DNA from 3 places in the Arthrobacter sp. 179 genome. Region 1 is predicted to be linked to each of the others. Evidence: riboswitches for the same ligand, from Rfam matches in the RefSeq annotation. Region 1 holds a riboswitch; each other region holds the start of a gene.

Evidence for each region. Region 1 has a riboswitch for thiamine pyrophosphate ahead of ACT3UE_RS14140 (ECF transporter S component). Riboswitches for the same ligand answer to the same signal wherever they lie in the genome.
Region 2: linked by a shared signal. The riboswitch ahead of thiE (thiamine phosphate synthase) and the one ahead of ACT3UE_RS14140 (ECF transporter S component) in region 1 are both predicted to bind thiamine pyrophosphate.
Region 3: linked by a shared signal. The riboswitch ahead of ACT3UE_RS07355 (3-oxoacyl-ACP reductase) and the one ahead of ACT3UE_RS14140 (ECF transporter S component) in region 1 are both predicted to bind thiamine pyrophosphate.

The regions. Positions count from the first base shown of each region.
Region 1 covers NZ_JBQSYU010000028.1:21,321-26,971, forward strand. Annotated here, with positions in the region: gene ACT3UE_RS14135 (ATP-binding cassette domain-containing protein) at 1-1,119, opposite strand, end outside; gene ACT3UE_RS14140 (ECF transporter S component) at 1,124-1,744, opposite strand; TPP riboswitch at 1,798-1,924, opposite strand; gene ACT3UE_RS14145 (DUF4235 domain-containing protein) at 1,994-2,263, shown strand; gene mnhG (monovalent cation/H(+) antiporter subunit G) at 2,270-2,668, opposite strand; gene ACT3UE_RS14155 (monovalent cation/H+ antiporter complex subunit F) at 2,665-2,931, opposite strand; gene ACT3UE_RS14160 (Na+/H+ antiporter subunit E) at 2,928-3,596, opposite strand; gene ACT3UE_RS14165 (Na+/H+ antiporter subunit D) at 3,593-5,224, opposite strand; gene ACT3UE_RS14170 (Na(+)/H(+) antiporter subunit C) at 5,221-5,651, opposite strand, start outside.
Region 2 covers NZ_JBQSYU010000001.1:292,158-297,808, forward strand. Annotated here, with positions in the region: gene thiD (bifunctional hydroxymethylpyrimidine kinase/phosphomethylpyrimidine kinase) at 17-1,516, opposite strand; gene thiE (thiamine phosphate synthase) at 1,513-2,187, opposite strand; TPP riboswitch at 2,244-2,344, opposite strand; gene ACT3UE_RS01495 (aldehyde dehydrogenase family protein) at 2,424-3,863, shown strand; gene ACT3UE_RS01500 (glycine betaine ABC transporter substrate-binding protein) at 3,969-4,883, opposite strand; gene ACT3UE_RS01505 (ABC transporter permease) at 4,929-5,651, opposite strand, start outside.
Region 3 covers NZ_JBQSYU010000008.1:102,613-108,263, reverse strand. Annotated here, with positions in the region: gene ACT3UE_RS07365 (ABC transporter ATP-binding protein) at 1-841, opposite strand, end outside; gene ACT3UE_RS07360 (ECF transporter S component) at 883-1,515, opposite strand; TPP riboswitch at 1,551-1,660, opposite strand; TPP riboswitch at 1,718-1,812, shown strand; gene ACT3UE_RS07355 (3-oxoacyl-ACP reductase) at 2,141-2,905, shown strand; gene ACT3UE_RS07350 (LLM class flavin-dependent oxidoreductase) at 2,908-4,239, shown strand; gene ACT3UE_RS07345 (hypothetical protein) at 4,476-5,015, shown strand; gene ACT3UE_RS07340 (Lrp/AsnC family transcriptional regulator) at 5,412-5,651, opposite strand, start outside.

The sequences.
Region 1 (5,651 bases):
CCGCCACCGGTAGGGCCGGTCGGCGTCCCCGGGGTCGGAGGCCCCCGCGGCGCCCTGGTCGCCGCTGAGGCCCGGCAGGGCGGCGACGCTGCCGGCCCGTTCGGGCAGCAGCCCGGCCAGGGTCAACGCCAGTGTTGATTTGCCCGCCCCGTTGGCCCCGGTGATGCACAGCGCCTGCCCGGCGTCGATCCGCAGGTCAAGACCCGATACGGCGGCAGGACCCTGGGCCGTTCTGGACACGGCCAACCCCCGTCCCCTCAACAGGCCGGCGGCCGGTGCTGCCGGCTTCGGCCGGGCCGGCAGCACGGGAGTGTGGCCGGGAACCCAGACCCCGGCGTCGATGAGCCGGTCCCGGATGGGTCCGGGGGCGAAGAGCCGGGCCGGTGTGCCCTGGTAGGCGATGCCGCCGCCGGGCTCCAGGACGATCACGCGGTCCACGGCGTCGGCCCAGGCCGCCAGCCGGTGTTCGACGATGATCATCGTCGCCCCGCTGGCGCCCACGGCGTCGATCACTGCGTCACGGACCTCCAGCACCCCCTCGGGGTCGAGGTTCGCGGTGGGTTCGTCCAGCAGGACCAGTCCCGGGCGCATGGCCAGGATCCCGGCCAGGGCCAGTCGTTGCTTCTGTCCCCCCGACAGGGAGGAGGTGGGGTGGTCCAGGGGCAGGCTGAGCCCGACGGCGTGCAGGGATTCGATGACGCGGGGCCAGATCAGTTCCGGATCCACCGAAAGGTTTTCCGCCCCGAAGGCGACGTCGTCCCCCACCCGGGCCTGGACGATCTGGGTCTCGGGGTCCTGCTGCATCAGCCCGGTCCGGCCGTGGGCGGCCGCGGCGGGTCGGCCATCGATGAGCAGTTCCCCTGCGGAGGCGTTGTCCTCATCGTCCTGCAACACCCCGGCCAGGGCATGCATGAGGGTCGATTTACCGGCCCCGGACGGGCCGACGAGCAACACCTTCTCCCCGGCGTCGATGTCCAGGTCCAGCCCCAGCACGGCGGGCTCCTCGCGTCCGGCATGCTGCCATCCCCAACCGCTGGCCCTGACCGCCGCCGCGCGGACGTCGCCGACCCCGGTGGCCGGTGAAGGGCCCCGGGCCCCGGTCGGTGCATCATGTGTCATCGGTTCAACCCAGGACCCGTTCCTGGGCGGCCTTCCGCGACGCCATCGAGGACAAGGCCCCGGTTCGCGACAGGGCCCGGGTCAGTGCCCAGGATCCCAATCCGGCGATGACCAGGCCCGAAATGGCCATGAACACCACATAGGCCAGTTTCATGCTCTCGGTGTAGTCGGGGAACCAGGAGAAGACGAAGGCGTCGTTCACTCCACCGAAGATCCCGGTCAGCAGCCCGGCGAACAGCGCCACCGGCAGCGACCAGCGGCGGTAGAGCAGCACGGCGAAGACGATTTCGGCGCCGAGGCCCTGGATGATCCCCGAGGCCCAGACCGTCCAGCCGTATTCGGAGCCCAGGAGCGAGGAAACGACCGCGGCTACCATCTCGCAGAACAGTGCGGCCCCTGGTTTGCGGATGATCAGTGCCCCCAGGACGGCGGGGAAGAGCCACATTCCGGCCAGCAGGGCGGATGAGGGCGGGAAGGCCACGAAGATGAAGTCGAAGGCGTGGTGGGTGGTGTTCCAGGCCCAGAAGATCACCCCGGAGGCCACGGCGATGACGGAGGCGACGACGATGTCCACGACGCGCCAGGTGTAACGGGCGGTCGGTGCCGCCGAGAGGGTGCTGCTCATGTGGTGTTCCTCCTTGGGTCCAAGGAGGGGAGGACCCCGCGGCGGTTCCGCGGGTCCTGAGATTCTCGACTCCCTTCGCCGGTACGAGCCGGAGCAGGTTCGAGGGTCTGCGGTGTTCCGCACTCTCAGCGTCGAAGATTCCGGCCGTGGCCGGTCGGCGACGCTCCCCTGTCGTAGGTGATTCAGTAGGGCCGAGTCTACAGCGCGTTATGCTGGGCAGGTAATCACCTACCGACGGGAGAATCGTTCGTGAACGCATTATTGAAGATCGTCGGCGCGGTCGTGTCGATCGGCGCCGGCTTCGTCGGCGGCAAGCTCGTGGACACCATCTGGTACAAGGTCACCGGAGAGAACCCCCCGAAGCCGAACGACAAGGAAGCCCAGGCCGAGGCATCGATGCGTCATGCGCTCGGGTTCGCTGTGGTCTCCGCCGTGGTGTCCGCAGTGATCCAGGTCCTGACCAACCGTGGCACGCAGCGGGCCATTGCCCGCTTCAACCACACGGCCGACGAGGTCTGATCCTCGTCAGCGGCCTTCGTCCAGGCGGCGCTGGGCCTCGGAGACCACTTCATTGAGGTCGTCGAGGACCAGCGTCTCCTGTTTGAGGTGCCGGGTCCGGTAGCCGGCACGACCGACCATATGGGCGGTCACCGGGGCGGTGAGCAGCTGGAAGAACCAGGCCAGCACCAGTATCGGCACCGCGGACCAGGCCCTGATCTGCAGGGCGACGGAGAGCAGCATCAGGAACAATCCCAGGACCTGCGGTTTCGTGGCCGCGTGCATGCGGGAGAAGAGGTCCGGGAAACGCAGCAGGCCGATGCCTGCGGCCACGGACAGCAGAGCCCCGGAGACCATGCTGATCACCACGATCCAGTCCAGGACCTGGTCCAGCATCCCGCCCTCGGTCAGTCCAAGCACGATCATTGCCCCCTCCGATCGGTGACGTAGCGGGCGATGGTGACCGAACCGATGAAGGCCACCAGCGACCCGACGACGATGAACACGATGTGGTTCAGATGCCGGTTCACGACCATGTCCACGCAGAGTCCGCACAGGATGATGATCAACAGGACGTCCAGGGCCAGAGTCCGGTCCAGGATCGACGGGCCCCTGGCCAACCGGATCAGTGCCATGACGGCGCCAAGCGCCAGGGCGACCCCGGCGATCCAGGCAGCGACGATGATCATGGGTGCTCCTTCATCGATCGGTTCGCTCGTGCTGCGGGGTCGGGGCCTGCGGGGCCCTCGGCGTCCAGGGCCGCCAGTTCCTCCCGGCTGCCCATCATCCGGATGATCCTCGCTTCGATGGACCTGACCTGCCGCCGGAAGTCCTCGGCCTCCTGGACGGTGTTGATGTCCAGCACGTGCAGGTAAAGCGTGGAGGTCGTCCGGTCGATCTCCACGACGAAGGACCCCGGGATGAGGGTCAGCACATGCCCCAGGACCGTGGCCATGAGGTCTTCCTGGCTGCGCATGCGGATGCCGATGACCGCGTTGCGCACCTTCGGCCCGCGCCGGAGGACCACGAGCACCACCTGGATGCTCGCCCGCACGATTTCACGCAGGAACAACACCGTGAACACCAGCCCCTGCCAGGGGTTGAACCGGCCGGAGAGCTCCACGGGAGGCAGTTTGAAGGTCGTCACCACCCCCAGGGCGATGACGAACCCGAAAATCAGGTTCCCGGGGCTGAAGTCCCGCCAGAGGGCGCCCCACACCAGGACCAGCCACAACATCAGGGGAAGTTCGATCAGGAAGCGGGCACGACGCCGTCGTGCCCTGGTCCGGGCGCTGCGGGCCCCGGTGAGCAGTTCCGAGGGCCGTGCCGGACGCGGATGCCGGTGCGGGCTCATCGTCCGCCTCCCGTCTCGGAGGCGCCCAGGACGGCCTCGATGTAGGGCGTGCGTTCGAGCATCTGCTGCGAGGCCTGGTCGGCCAGGTCGAAGAGCGGCCCGGCGAAGATGGTCAGGGCCACCCCCAGGGCCACCAGCACCCCGGTGGCGAAGACCATGGTCGGGGGCAGCACGGCCGCATCCCCCCGTCCGCTCAGGCGATGTGGCTGGGTTTTGACGCCGGTCGTCCCGGTGGCGGGACGGCGGGCCTCCTCCGCGGCGATCAGCAGGATCGGGTCGGCGTCCTCGGCGTCCTCGGCGCGACGCCAGAACGCCCGGTTCCAGACCCGGGCGACGGCCAACAGGGTCAGCAGGGAGGTCACCAGGGCCCCGGCCAGCAGGACCCAGGCCAGCGGGGTCCCCAGGTCCACGCCGCCGCGCAGCAACCCGACCTTGCCCAGGAACCCGGAGAACGGCGGGATGCCGGCCAGGTTCATCGCCGGGATGAAGAACAGTACCGCCAGCACCGGTGACAGCTTGGCCAACGACCCGAGCCGGTCCACGTTCGAGGTCCCGCCCCGGCGTTCCATCAGCCCGGCGACCAGGAACAGCGAGGTCTGCACGATGATGTGGTGGGCCACGTAGTAGACGGTGGCCGCCAGGGCGACGGCGCTGCCGGTGGCGACCCCGAACATCATGTAGCCGATGTGGCTGGTCAACGTGAAGGAGAGCATGCGTTTGAAGTCGGCCTGGGCGAGGGCGCCGAGGATCCCCACGAGCATGGTCAGCAGGGCGACCACCAGCAGCGCCGTGTTCAGCCGGCCCCCGGGGAAGAGCAGGGTTTCGGTCCGGATGATCGCATAGACACCCACCTTGGTCAGCAGGCCGGCGAACACGGCCGTCACCGGCGCAGGAGCCGTCGGGTAGGAGTCGGGGAGCCAGAAGGACAGCGGGAACACCGCGGCCTTGACGCCGAAGGCGACCAGCAGCATCACATGCAGGATCTGTTGGGTTCCGGGGTCGATCTCGGCGAGCTTGCCGGCCAGATCGGCCATGTTCACGGTCCCGGTCGCGGCGTAGACCAGCCCGATCGCCAGCAGGAACAGGATCGAGGAGACCACCGAGACCACCACATAGGTGACCCCCGCACGGATCCGGGCCGTGGTCCCGCCCAGGGTCAGCAGCACGTAGGAGGCGGTCAGCAGGATTTCGAAACCGACGTAGAGGTTGAACAGGTCGCCGGCCAGAAAGGCGTTGGACACCCCGGCGACCAGGATCAGGTAGGCGGGGTGGAACACCGAGATGGGCCCGTCCTCGTCCCCGTCGGCCATGCCTTGGCCGGTGGCGTAGAGCAGCACGGTCAGGCTGACCGCCGTGGAGACCACGAGCATCAGTGCGGAGAACTCGTCGACCACCATGGAGATCCCGAACGGTGGGGCCCATCCGCCGATGACGACCGCTTGCGCCCCATGTCTCCAGGCCGATACCAGGAGCCAGGATTCCAGGGCGAGGGTCAGGCACAGGGTCCCGATCGTCGCGGTGCGCTGGGCCAGCGGGTGCCGTCGCAGCACGAAGGCCAGGGCGGCGCCCAGGATGGGCAGCAGCACCGCCAGGGGGGCGACGTCGATCGCGGCCAGGTCCTCCATCATCGGGCCTTCCTGTTGCGTCGTTTGTTGTTGGTTCCCGCACTCTCCTCGGAGGAGGCCTGCCGCAGTTCGCTGGCCAGCCGTTCCCCGGCGACCCGGGCGGCCGCCGCCCTCCGCGATTCCTCGGTGTGGACCCCCTCCCCCTCGTCATCGATATCGGCCGGGAACTCCGAGGTCTCCAGCTCGACTTCGGAGTCCTCCTCGAAGTCGAAGGTGTCCTTGGAGGCTACCCGGCGGTCCTCGGCGTCGTCGGTGAGTTCGTCCCGGCGGGCGATGACCCAGGACCGGTAGATCATGGCCAGCAGGAACGCGGTGACCGCGAAGGTGATGACGATGGCGGTGAGGATCAGCGCCTGCGGAAGCGGGTCGGCATAGTCCTCCGCCGGGGTCCCCGCCTCGTAGAGGGGGGCGAGCCCGCTGCGCCCGCCGG
Region 2 (5,651 bases), on a different contig from region 1:
CCGGGGTGCGCCGGCATCAGCCGATGGCCGCCACCGGCATGGGGAGGGAGGCCGATCGCGGGGCGGCGTCTTCGGGGGTCTGGGCGAAGAAGGACAATTCCTGCCGGCTCGATTCGTCGAAGGCGCGACGCATCCCGGCCAGGGTGGTGGAACCCGCCCGCAAGGCCACCTTCTGGACCAGCGCGATGGCCTCGCTGGTGGCTTCGTCGAACTCGGGGGAGGAGTAGGCGGCGAGCCAGTCGGCATAGGGGTGGCCCGGGTGGGCCGCGGCGGCCAGCCGCTGGCCGATGTCCTGGTAGAGCCAATAACAGGGCAGGATGGCCGCCACGAGCTCGGGATAGGAATCGCCGGAGGCCACCAGGTGGTTCAGGTAGGCCGAGGTGGTGGGGCTGGGTTCCGGATCGGGGGCATCTCCGAGCCGGTGCAGATGTAGATTCGCCTCCTCCTCGAGGGCGCCGACGGCCCCGGAAGCCCAGAACTGCTGCTCTTCGCGGTTCGGCGCCAACTCGGCGGCACGGGAGAGGACCCGGGAGTAGGTCCGCAGGTACAAGGAATCCTGGGCCAGATAGAAGTGGAAGTCCTCCGAGGGCAGGGTCCCGTCCCGCAGCGCACGGATGAACGGCAGATCGTCGATCCCCGAACGCAGCGGTGCCAGATCGTTCCACCAGGTGCCCAGCAAGGCCCCCGTCGTCGGGATCGCCGTACCGTCCCAGAGCGCCCCGAAATGATTCACCGGACCATGTCCTTCGCCGACCTCGAGTTCATCGGCACGGTGCAGGGCGCCTTCAAGCCACCCGCGGGCCAGCCGCAGGGCATCCCCCCAGTCCCCGCAGCGGGCCCACAGGGTAGCCAGCGCCGCGGAGAGCGAGCACCCGGTCCCATGGGTGTTCGGGGTGTCGATGCGGTCACCCTCCACGGCAGCCATGACGCCGTCGGGGCCCACGAGGGCATCCGGGCACCGGCTGCCGGTGAGGTGGCCGCCCTTGGCCAGGACCAGGACAGAATACCGCCTCGCGAGCCGGGCTGCCTGGTCCAGGACGTCGTCCCATCGGGTGCAGACCGGCTCCTCGAGCAGTGCCGCCAATTCCGCGGTGTTCGGGGTCAGGACATCGGCCCACGGGAGCAGCCGACGCAGGGCCTCCTCGGCGTCGTGCTCCAATAAGCGGTCCCCGGACGTGGAGATCAGCACCGGGTCCACCACGACGGTGGTGCCCGGGCGGGTACCCAGCCAGGCGGTGGTGGCTTCGATGACCTCGGCGGAGGCCAGCATGCCGATCTTCACCGCATCGATCCGGATATCGGCGGCGACCGTCTCAAGTTGCCGGGTGAGGAATTCCGCCGGAGGGGTATGGACCCCGGTGACTCCCCGGGTGTTCTGGGCGGTCAGTGCGGTGATCGCCGCCATCCCGTAGCCACCGCAGGCGGCAATCGATTTCAGGTCGGCCTGGATCCCGGCCCCGCCGGAGGGGTCGGCCCCGGCGATGGACAGGATGTTGGGGGTGTTCGGGGCGCTCATGCGGTCTCCGTTCGTGCTGCCCGGGTCCATTCCTGAACCAGGGCGGCAGCAGAGTCCCGGGGTTCGGCGGCGGAGCAGATGGCCCGCACGACGGCCATGCCGATGGCCCCGGCGGTGTGCGCGTCCGCGGCGTCGCCGGAGCCCAGCCCGCCGATCGCCACGCAGGGCAGCGGGGCCCGGGAGATCAACGAGGCCAGGCCGGGGAACCCCAGCGGGGTCGGGTGGTCCTTCTTGGTGGGCGTGGCCCGGACGGCCCCGGTGCCCAGATAGTCGATGGTGCCTGCCGGCAGTTCCGCTACTGCCGCGAAGTGGTCCTCGGTGCTGGCGCTGAGCCCCAGCACGGCATCGGGTCCGATGAGGGACCGGACGAGTTCGGCGGGCAGGTCCTTCTGGCCGATATGGACCCCGTCCACGCGGATCCCTGCCGCACGGGCCGCCAGGTAGACGTCCACCCGGTCGTTGAGCAGCAGCAGGGCCCGGCCCGCGGTGTGTTCGGCGCAGGCGGCCGCCTCGGCCAGGAATTCGCGGGCGGACAGGTCCTTGCAGCGCAGCTGGATGGTCCCGACCCCCGCGGCGACGGCCTCGGCCACGATGGTGGCCAAGGGCCGTCCGGCCGTGCTGGTGGAGTTGGCGACGAGGTAGATCCCGCTTCCGGGAACCGGCGCGCTCATGCGAGCACCGCCTCAACAAAGCAGTCGGTGGGTGAATGGGCCAAGGTGGGCGCATGTTGGTGCATGGGCGACATCCCTCCGCTAGTACGAACTAGATCAGGTTCTTGCCGGGTGTGCTCTCAGTCCGCGCCGGTGGCGGACACCCCGTGTCAGTGATCGTGAGCCTACAGTCCCCCACTGGGGGCGGCAAACCGACCGGCTGCCCCGCCGGCGGTGTCCACGTTAGTGTCGTACCCATGGCCATGAACCGACGTTCCCGTCCCCCAGCAGTTTCCGCGCCCGTCGTGCCGGCGGGCCCCGACGCCGAACTCCCGGCCACCGCGGCCCGCCGGCTGCGTGATGCCGCCGACTCCCGGCTGGCCCACCCCCGCAGGTTCCGCAGCGCCCAGCTCAAGGCACTCGAACGGCTGATCCAGGATCAAGAACAGACCCTATGTGACGCGTTGATGACGGATCTGGGTAAACCGGCGGCCGAATCCCGGCTGACCGAACTGGATCGGGTGAAGGCCGAAATCGATCATGCCCTGTTGCACCTGGGCGACTGGATGGCGGATGAGGCGGTGAAGGTCCCGCTGTCGCTGCAACCGGCGTCGGCCCGCGTCCAGGCGCGTCCGTTGGGCATGGTCCTGGTGATCGCCCCCTGGAACTATCCGGTCCTGTTGCTGCTCGGCCCGCTGGTCGGTGCCCTGGCGGCAGGGAACACCGTGATCCTCAAACCCTCCGAACTGGCTCCGGCCACCTCGGCGGTCATGGCCGCCCTCATCCCGCAGTACCTGGATCGGCGCGCTGTCGCGGTCCTGGAGGGGGCCGCGGAGACGACGAGCGAACTTCTGGAGATGGACTTCGACCACATCTTCTACACCGGAGGCGAACGGGTCGGGAAGATCGTGGCCCGGGCCGCGGCGGAAACGCTGACCCCGGTGACCCTGGAACTGGGCGGGAAGAGTCCGGCGGTGGTCGCCGACGGGAACTTCCCCGCCATCGCCCGGCGGTTGGCCCACGGGAAGTTCATGAATGCCGGACAGACCTGTGTCGCCCCGGACTACGTCCTGGCGGTCGGGGCCACGGCGGCGGCCGAACTGGAAAAGCAGCTGCCCAAGGCCATCGGCGCGTTCTATGGGAAGGACCCCTCGGGCAGCAAGGACTATGGGCGGATCATCAACGCCTCGCACTTCGAACGTCTGGAATCCTATCTGGGGCAGGGACGGGTGGTGGCCGGGGGGACCAGCGACGCGGAGGCGAGGTACATCGCCCCCACGGTCCTGGCTGACGTCGACCCGGCGGCCCCGGTGATGACGGAGGAGATTTTCGGTCCGATCCTGCCGATCATCCAGGTCGACCGCTTCGATGATGCGGTGCGGTTCATCAACTCCCGCCCCTCACCGCTGGCCGCCTACCTGTTCAGCGAACGCCCGCGCCTGCACACCTCCTTCGAGGACCAGGTGCGGGCCGGGGCGATCGCCCATAATGTGTGCAGCATGCACCTGGCGGTCCCCGCGCTGCCCTTCGGCGGGGTGGGGGCCTCGGGGACGGGGAACTACCACGGCAAATTCGGGTTCGATACCTTCAGCCAGCAACGTCCGGTGCTGTCCAAGACCGCGATGCTCGATACGTTGCGGGCCGTCTACCCGCCCTTCGGCTGGGCCAAGCGGAAGATCATGCGTTCGATCGGCTGATCCGCCCGGCCGAGTGCCCCGACAGACGAAGGGCCCGGACCGCATTCAATGCGGTCCGGGCCCTTCGCTACGGTCGGTGCCATGGCACCTGCCGATGGATCGTGGCTACTTCTCGGTCAGCGAATCCACGTAGTCCTGGTTCTCGGAGATCCACTTGTCGACGATCGGTCCGTAGTCATCGGTGTCCGTGTCGTTGAACATGGCGTTCTCCAGGGAGAACAGGTGGTCATCGTCGATCGTGAAGTCGTTCAACCACTCGGTCAGTCCCGGGTAGGTGTCGGCGAAGTCGGCGTTGCCGTAGGAGGTGATGGTTTCCGCGTCGCCCATGGCACCCTTGGGATCCTTCAGATCCTTGATCGGGAACTCGTCGTAGGCCCAGTGCGGGCGCCACAGGGTGACGACGATGTCCTCATCGGCGTCCGTGGCCTTCTTCAGCTGGGCCAGCATGGCCGGGGTGGAGGAGGTCTTGAAGTCCATCTTCTCCAGGCCGTAGTCCGGGATGGCCGCCTTTTCGGTGGTGTCGGTCAGCCCGGCGCCCGGGTCGATGCCATAGATCGTGTTGCCGAACTTGTCGGCATTGGCCGCCAGGTCCTCGAGCGAATCGATCGGGGCGTCTTCGTTGACCGCGATGGTCAGCTTGGCATCGTCGTACCAGGTGCCCAGCTTGGTCATGTCGTCGCCGTACTTCTTCAAGTACTTCTTGTGCGTCAGCGGCATCCAGACGTCCATGGTCAGGTCCAGGTCACCGGAGGCGACACCGGCGAAGACCGGGCCGGCATCGGCGTCGGTGAGTTCGACGTCGTAGCCCTTCTTGTCCAGGATCTGCTTCCAGAGGTTGGACACGGCCACGCCTTCGTCCCAGCCGGCCATGACGCCGATGTTCAGCGCGGCCTGGTCGCCGTTCTCAGGCGAGTCGGGGACCTCGGATTCGCTGCTTCCGGTGTCGCCGCTGCCGCAGGCGGTCAGCGCGAGGGCCGCCGTGGCGGCGATCCCCATCATTGATGCGAATTTCCTTTGCATTGTTCATTTCCTTTCTTCGCGCCCCGCCAGCGGGGCGTAGGGTCGTTAGCCGTTTTTCGCCGGCACGTTGGATTGGCCCAGGGAGGCGGTGATGCGGTCCAGGAAGATGGCCAGAATGACCACCGACAGACCTGATTCGACACCCAGGGGAGTGTTCAGGGTCGTCAGGGAGGCGTAGACATCCTTGCCGAGACCACCGGCGCCGACCATGCCGGCGATGACCACCATGGACAGGGAGAGCATGATGACCTGGTTGATGCCGGCCATGATGGTCGGCAGCGCCAGCGGGATCTGGATCTGGCGCAGGATGCGTCCCGGGGAGGCGCCGAAGGCCTGGCCGGCCTCGACGACCTCGGTATCGACGCTGCGGATCCCCAATTCGGTGAAGCGGGTGCCCGGCGCCATGCCGAACACGATCGTGGCCACGATTCCGGGGACGACGCCGATCCCCAACAGCAGGATCGCCGGGACCAGGTAGACGAAGGCAGGCATGGTTTGCAGGAAGTCCAGGATCGGCTTGACGACCGCCGAAACGATCTTGGATTTGGCGGTGAGGATGCCCAGCGGAACACTGATGATCACCGCGACGATGCTGGCCACCAGGACCAGCGACAGGGTCTCCATCGAGTGCTCCCACTGGTTCATCCCGTAGATCAACAGCAGTCCGATGACCGTACCGATGGCCATCTTCCAACTGCGCAGGAGCCAGGCCAGCAGGGCCAGCACGAGGATGACGACCCAGAACGGCGGAGCGGTGAGGATCCACGC
Region 3 (5,651 bases), on a different contig from region 1:
GCTGCGGAACCGTTGGTTGGCCCTGGGCCCAGTGCAGCAATTCTTCGCGGACGATGGGCGAGGCCAAGCCGCCTTCTGTGCCGAACGCCGCCTGCAGCTCGGTTTCCAACGGTGTCCAGCACCCGGCGTCCACGAGCTGGCGTGCCGATTGTTCCAACACGCTCCGTGTGGGGCCGTCGGCCAGCAGGGCACCGTCGGCGTCGAGCACGATGGCCCGTCCGGGGAGCCCTGCCACGCCGTCGGCTCCCGCATACTCGTCGATGCGGTGTTCCACCAGCACCACGGCGGGGCCACGGTCGTGCACCACCCGGTCGATGGCTCGGCGCACCGATGAGATGCCTTCGGCGTCGAGCATCGAGGTGGGTTCGTCGAGCAGCAGCACCGGTGGCTCCGCGACCAGACTGGCGGCCAAGGCCACCCGTTGTCCTTGGCCGCCGGAGAGTTGCCGTGTTGACCTGTCCTTGAGGCTGGCTCCGTTGACCTGTTCCAGCGCCTCATCGATCAGACTCTCGATTTCTCGTGGGGGGACCGCATGGTTCTCCAGTGGAAGGGCGATTTCCCGCTGCACATCGGGCATGCACATCGCCGATTCGGGGTCTTGGGCCAGGACGCCGACGGTCCGCGATAATTCGGCGACGCCGGTGTGAGCGGTGTCCTGACCAGCGACGAGGACCCGGCCGGTGAACCGTGCCGCCACCGAATGCGGGATGACCCCGGTCATCAGGTTTAAAAGCGTCGACTTTCCGGCCCCCGAGGGCCCCAGGATGATGACCTGTTCGCCTGCTTCTAGACTCAAGGTCACCCGATCCAGGACCGGCGCCGGCCTTCGGGGGTAGGTCACGGTCACGTCCTGAAGCACGACTACCGGCGTACTTTCCGGTTTCATGCTCCCTCGGCGGTTGGCAGGTCCCGGCCGATGGCGTAGTTGTCCACGACGCCGGTTTTGGCCAGCGCGTTAACGGTCTTGCGGGCCAGGAGACCGCCGAGAATGAGCCCGGAGAGCAGTTGAACGATGAGCCGGATGACAAAGAAATCCTGGCCGTACCATCCGAAACGGAAGGCCGAGACGGCGAAGGCCAATCCTGCTCCGAGCAGTCCGGAGCAGGCGTAGGTGAGCCAGCTGAAGGACCGGTAGCGACGCAGGGCGAAGGGAAGTTCGCTGCCCAGACCTTGGATGGCGGCCACCAGGAAGAGCATGGGTCCTGCCGTCGAGCCGAGGAAAACGACCTCCACCCCACCGGCAATGACCTCCGCGAGGATCCCGGCGAAGGGTCGTCTGATGATGGCGACGGCGATCGGGGCGACGATCAGCCACCCGCCGAAGAGCAAGTGCGAGGAGAGGTCCCCGAGCGGGCCCAGGACCAGTGTCAGCCCGGCCGAGGCCTGGACCAGTGCCCAGTAGAGGAAGCCGAAGACGACGCCGAGGACCACGATGAGCATCAGGTCCTTCAGGTCGAAGGAAAAGCGTCGGCGCGTCAGGGACGGCGCCGTTGAAGGCGTGGTTGATGAGTGCACTGTCGTGCCCCTTCTGTTGAGTGAACAGGGCACGGGATTTGGAGTTTTTGCCTCCCTGCGCTGGCATGATCCAGATCAGGTTCGACGGTCGAAGCTTGATCAGCTTCCTCTCAGCCCGGCTCACCGGACTCCCGTGTTCAGCACAGACTGTACACGGGGAAACGAAGTTGTCGAATCGCTGCTGCAGGTGTGTAGGGTGTGAAGCAGTGACACGGGGTGCCAGGATTCCTGGCTGAGAGAACACCCGTTGAACCTGATCTAGTTCGAACTAGCGAAGGGATGTTGCAGGTGCTCATTCGCCTCATGGCCCACCGTGGACGGCCCCGCCGAGTCACGCCCCCACTGCCCGATTCCGCCATGCGTTGCCGGCGTCCACCCTGGCGCTCCGCATCCTGCCGTGGCACCGCCCGGCCAGTTTTTTGATGCCTTCCCGCCAGCTGCCCCGCAGCTGAGGATCCCGCACGAAGCCAGCTATCCGCCGTCGGGCATGCAGACACCTTGCCTCTGCCTTGCGCTGTGTCCGCCGTCTTCTTCACTCATCTCCCCCGGCGATTCTGTCTGCGGGGCTCCCCCCCCTCCAGCACCACCTACCCGCTGCAACCGGCAGCTACGAAAGTGAGACCAGATGAACCTCTCAGACCAGCTTGTCCTCGTCACCGGAGGCGCCCGCGGATTGGGCCGCCACATCGTTGAAGCCTTTGCCGCACAAGGCGCCCGCGTCATCATCAACTACCGCCATTCAGCCCAGGCGGCGGAGGAAATTGCCACAGCCCACGGCCCCGACCAGGCCCTGGCCATCCAGGCGGATGTCACCGACCCGGTACAGGTCGCAACGATGCTCGAAAGCGCACAAGCGCACTTCGGCTCCCCGGTGACCACGGTGGTGAACAACGCCCTGGCCGACTTCTCCTTCAACGGCGATGCCCGCTCGTCGGCCGCGGAGATCGGCTGGGAGGAGTTCGACTCCCAGTTCTCCGGCAGCGTCCGCGGAGCCCTGAACACGACCCAGGCGGCGCTACCGGGAATGCGCGAACACGGCTTCGGGCGGATCATCAACATCGGCACCAACCTGTTCCAGAATCCCGTAGTCCCCTATCACGACTACACGGCAGCCAAGGCGGCCTTGCTGTCCCTGACCCGCACACTGGCCGCAGATCTGGGCCAACACCAGGTCTCGGTGAACATAGTCTCCGGAGGCCTGCTGCGCACCACCGACGCCAGCGCAGCGACCCCCGATGAGGTCTTCGACTTCATTGCCTCCTCCACCCCCCTGCGCAAGGTCACCACCCCGGAGGAATTCGCCGACGCGATCCTGTTCTTCGCCTCCCCCTGGGCGCGTGCGGTCACCGGGCAGAACCTGGTGGTCGACGGCGGATTGGTGAAGAACTAGAGATGAGCGCACATACAACCGACACCGCCGAAACGGCGCCACGCCAACTACATCTCAACGCCTTCCTCAATGCCTGCGGGCACCACCAGGCAGCCTGGCGCCACCCTGACTCTGCGGTCGAACAGCTGGGCAGCATCGAGCATTACGAACGGATGGCCCAAACCGCCGAGGCCGGACTGTTCGACGCCGTGTTCTTCGCCGACGGACACTCGGCGGGGAACCCGTCAGCCGGTCCCCGGTGGTTCTTCGAACCGTTGACCGCGCTGGCCGCCATGGCGCGGAGCACCAGCAGGATCGGGCTGATCTCCACCGTCTCCACCACCTTCTACACCCCGTACCACGCTGCAAGAATGCTCGCCTCACTGGATCACATCAGCGCCGGACGCATCGGTTGGAACGTGGTCACCTCGATGTTCGACGCCGAGGCACGCAACCACTCGATGGATGCCATGCCGCCCAGTCCCGAACGCTATGCCCGGGCTGCCGAGTTCATCGACGTCGCCCTGGCCCTCTGGGATTCCTGGGCCGACGATGCCGTGCTCGCCGACCGCGCCGGGCTCTTCGCCGATCCCGACAAAGTCAGACCCGTAAACCACTCCGGGGAGCACTTCGGGGTGGCCGGAGCCTTGAACGTCCCCCGGGGACCCCAGGGCCGCCCGGTCCTGTTCCAGGCCGGGGCCTCGGAATCCGGTCGCCAGTTGGCGGCACGCCATGCCGAGGGGATCTACGCGGTGGCCTACGATCTGGCCAGCGGGCAGGACTACTACTCGGATATGAAGCGGCGCATTGCCGCCGAGGGCAGGGATCCGGCGAAGGTGGCGATCATGCCCGGCCTAGTCGCCTTCCTGGGATCGACCGAGGGCGAAGCGCTGGCGAAGCAGGCCGAGGTGGATGCACTGCTGCCCACCGAACAGTCACTGGACCAGCTGGGGACGTTCATCGGTCAGGACTGCAGCGACTGGGAGCTCGATGCCCCCGTTCCGGCACTGCCGCCGGCGACGGAATTCAGCGGACCGCAGGGCAGGTACGCCACCATCCTGCGCATCGTCGAGGCCGAAAGCCCCACCGTGCGTCAGTTGCTGGGCCGGATGGCTGCAGGAGGAGGCCACTGCACCATGGTGGGAACCCCCGAGCAGGTCGCCGACTCCATCGAACGCTGGTTCACCTCGGGGGCCGCCGATGGCTTCAACCTGATGCCGCCGATGCTGCCTGATTCGCTGGAGGAGTTCGTGGACCGGGTCGTGCCGGTATTGCAACGTCGTGGGCTCTACCGCACCGAATACCCGACCGAAACGCTGCGCGGGCACTTGGGTCTGGAGCGGCCGGTGGGCTAGATCGTGTTCATGCAGCGAGGCTAGCGACAAGCGTTCAGACCGCCAGCTGAACGGCAACAATCTGCAACACGAATTGCCTCAGTTACTTTTCGAGCCTTATGCGTCCGTGTCACACATAAATACCGGCTGCTGATGGGACGGCATTAGAGCGGCCCCGAGATACAGAGCAAAGCCAATTTCAACGCCAAGGCATGATTCGACCCCCAACTGTCACAAGCGGGAAATATGCTCCACTTATGAAACATCTAACGAGCGCCGTGCGGACGGCCGTAGAACAGAAGAATTGGTACTCCGCGTTGACCCTTGCCCTGACGCTTCCCGACATAGCCAGCAAATTAGCCTGGCCAAATACTAAGCAAGGCACTCGTTTTGTTCGATGGATCGACCAGAACTTCAGTCACAAATACACGTCAAGACTGACCGAATCGTACACAGACAAGGGCACGGTTTGGATCAACGGGATCGATTTCTATGCCTTACGGTGCGCTGTGCTGCACGAAGGATCATTCGACACCGCAGGAAATATGAAGAATGCAGTGGACCGAGTCTTTCGCGAGTTCCAATTCACCAGCCCACTACCAAACGGCAACAGTATTCACTGCAATTCTGTAAACGGAAAACTGCAACTAGAAGTACATAATTTCGCAACAGATGTCGCCGATGCTGTCGACGAATGGACAGACAGCCTCCAACCGGATTCTGAAGTTGTGACTAGAATGAGCGCCCTAATGACGATCACCTCGCTGGCCCGGGAGGACGGATCGTTCGGCTTTTAGGACGTCTATCCCCGCCTCGGTTACTGCTCTCCCCACCTTTCTCACACACGACGGCTTTTCTCCATCCCGCCGAAAGAGGAAGGTGGTGCGACCGTCTCTCAGAACATCGACGGGGTTTTCTAGGAGATCTAGTCGTCATCAACACCACCAACGCAATGACTCATCGGACCAGCTTGGAAACTGGCCCTGATTTGCGTTCTTGTATGCCATCCATCTATCAGTTTTACTGGCTGGCCGATTCAAGACGCACACGGCTCTCAACACGAATGCGGTTCCACGGTCCGCCCTTGGAATCCATTCCTCAAGGCTTTTTAAGCAGCCAGAGCGCGCATTGTTGGATTGATTTCGCTACTTAGGCGTTAGGACGTTCTTGATTGAGGCACCAATACGTGTCAACTACCTATCCGCTCGCTGGCCAGCCGCCCTCGCCAGCGGCAGCATGCGCAACGGGATGGGCGAGTTCAGCACCACCAACGAGGAACTGCGCAACACCGTCCGGGTGGCAATGATCGCGTCCAGGACCCGTTGCAGGTCGTCGTTGGACGTGGCCACGATGGTGGCCATCAGGTCGGACTCGCCCGAGACGGTCTGGAGTTCGAGCACCTCGGGGACCTCGGACAGGGCGGCGGCCACACC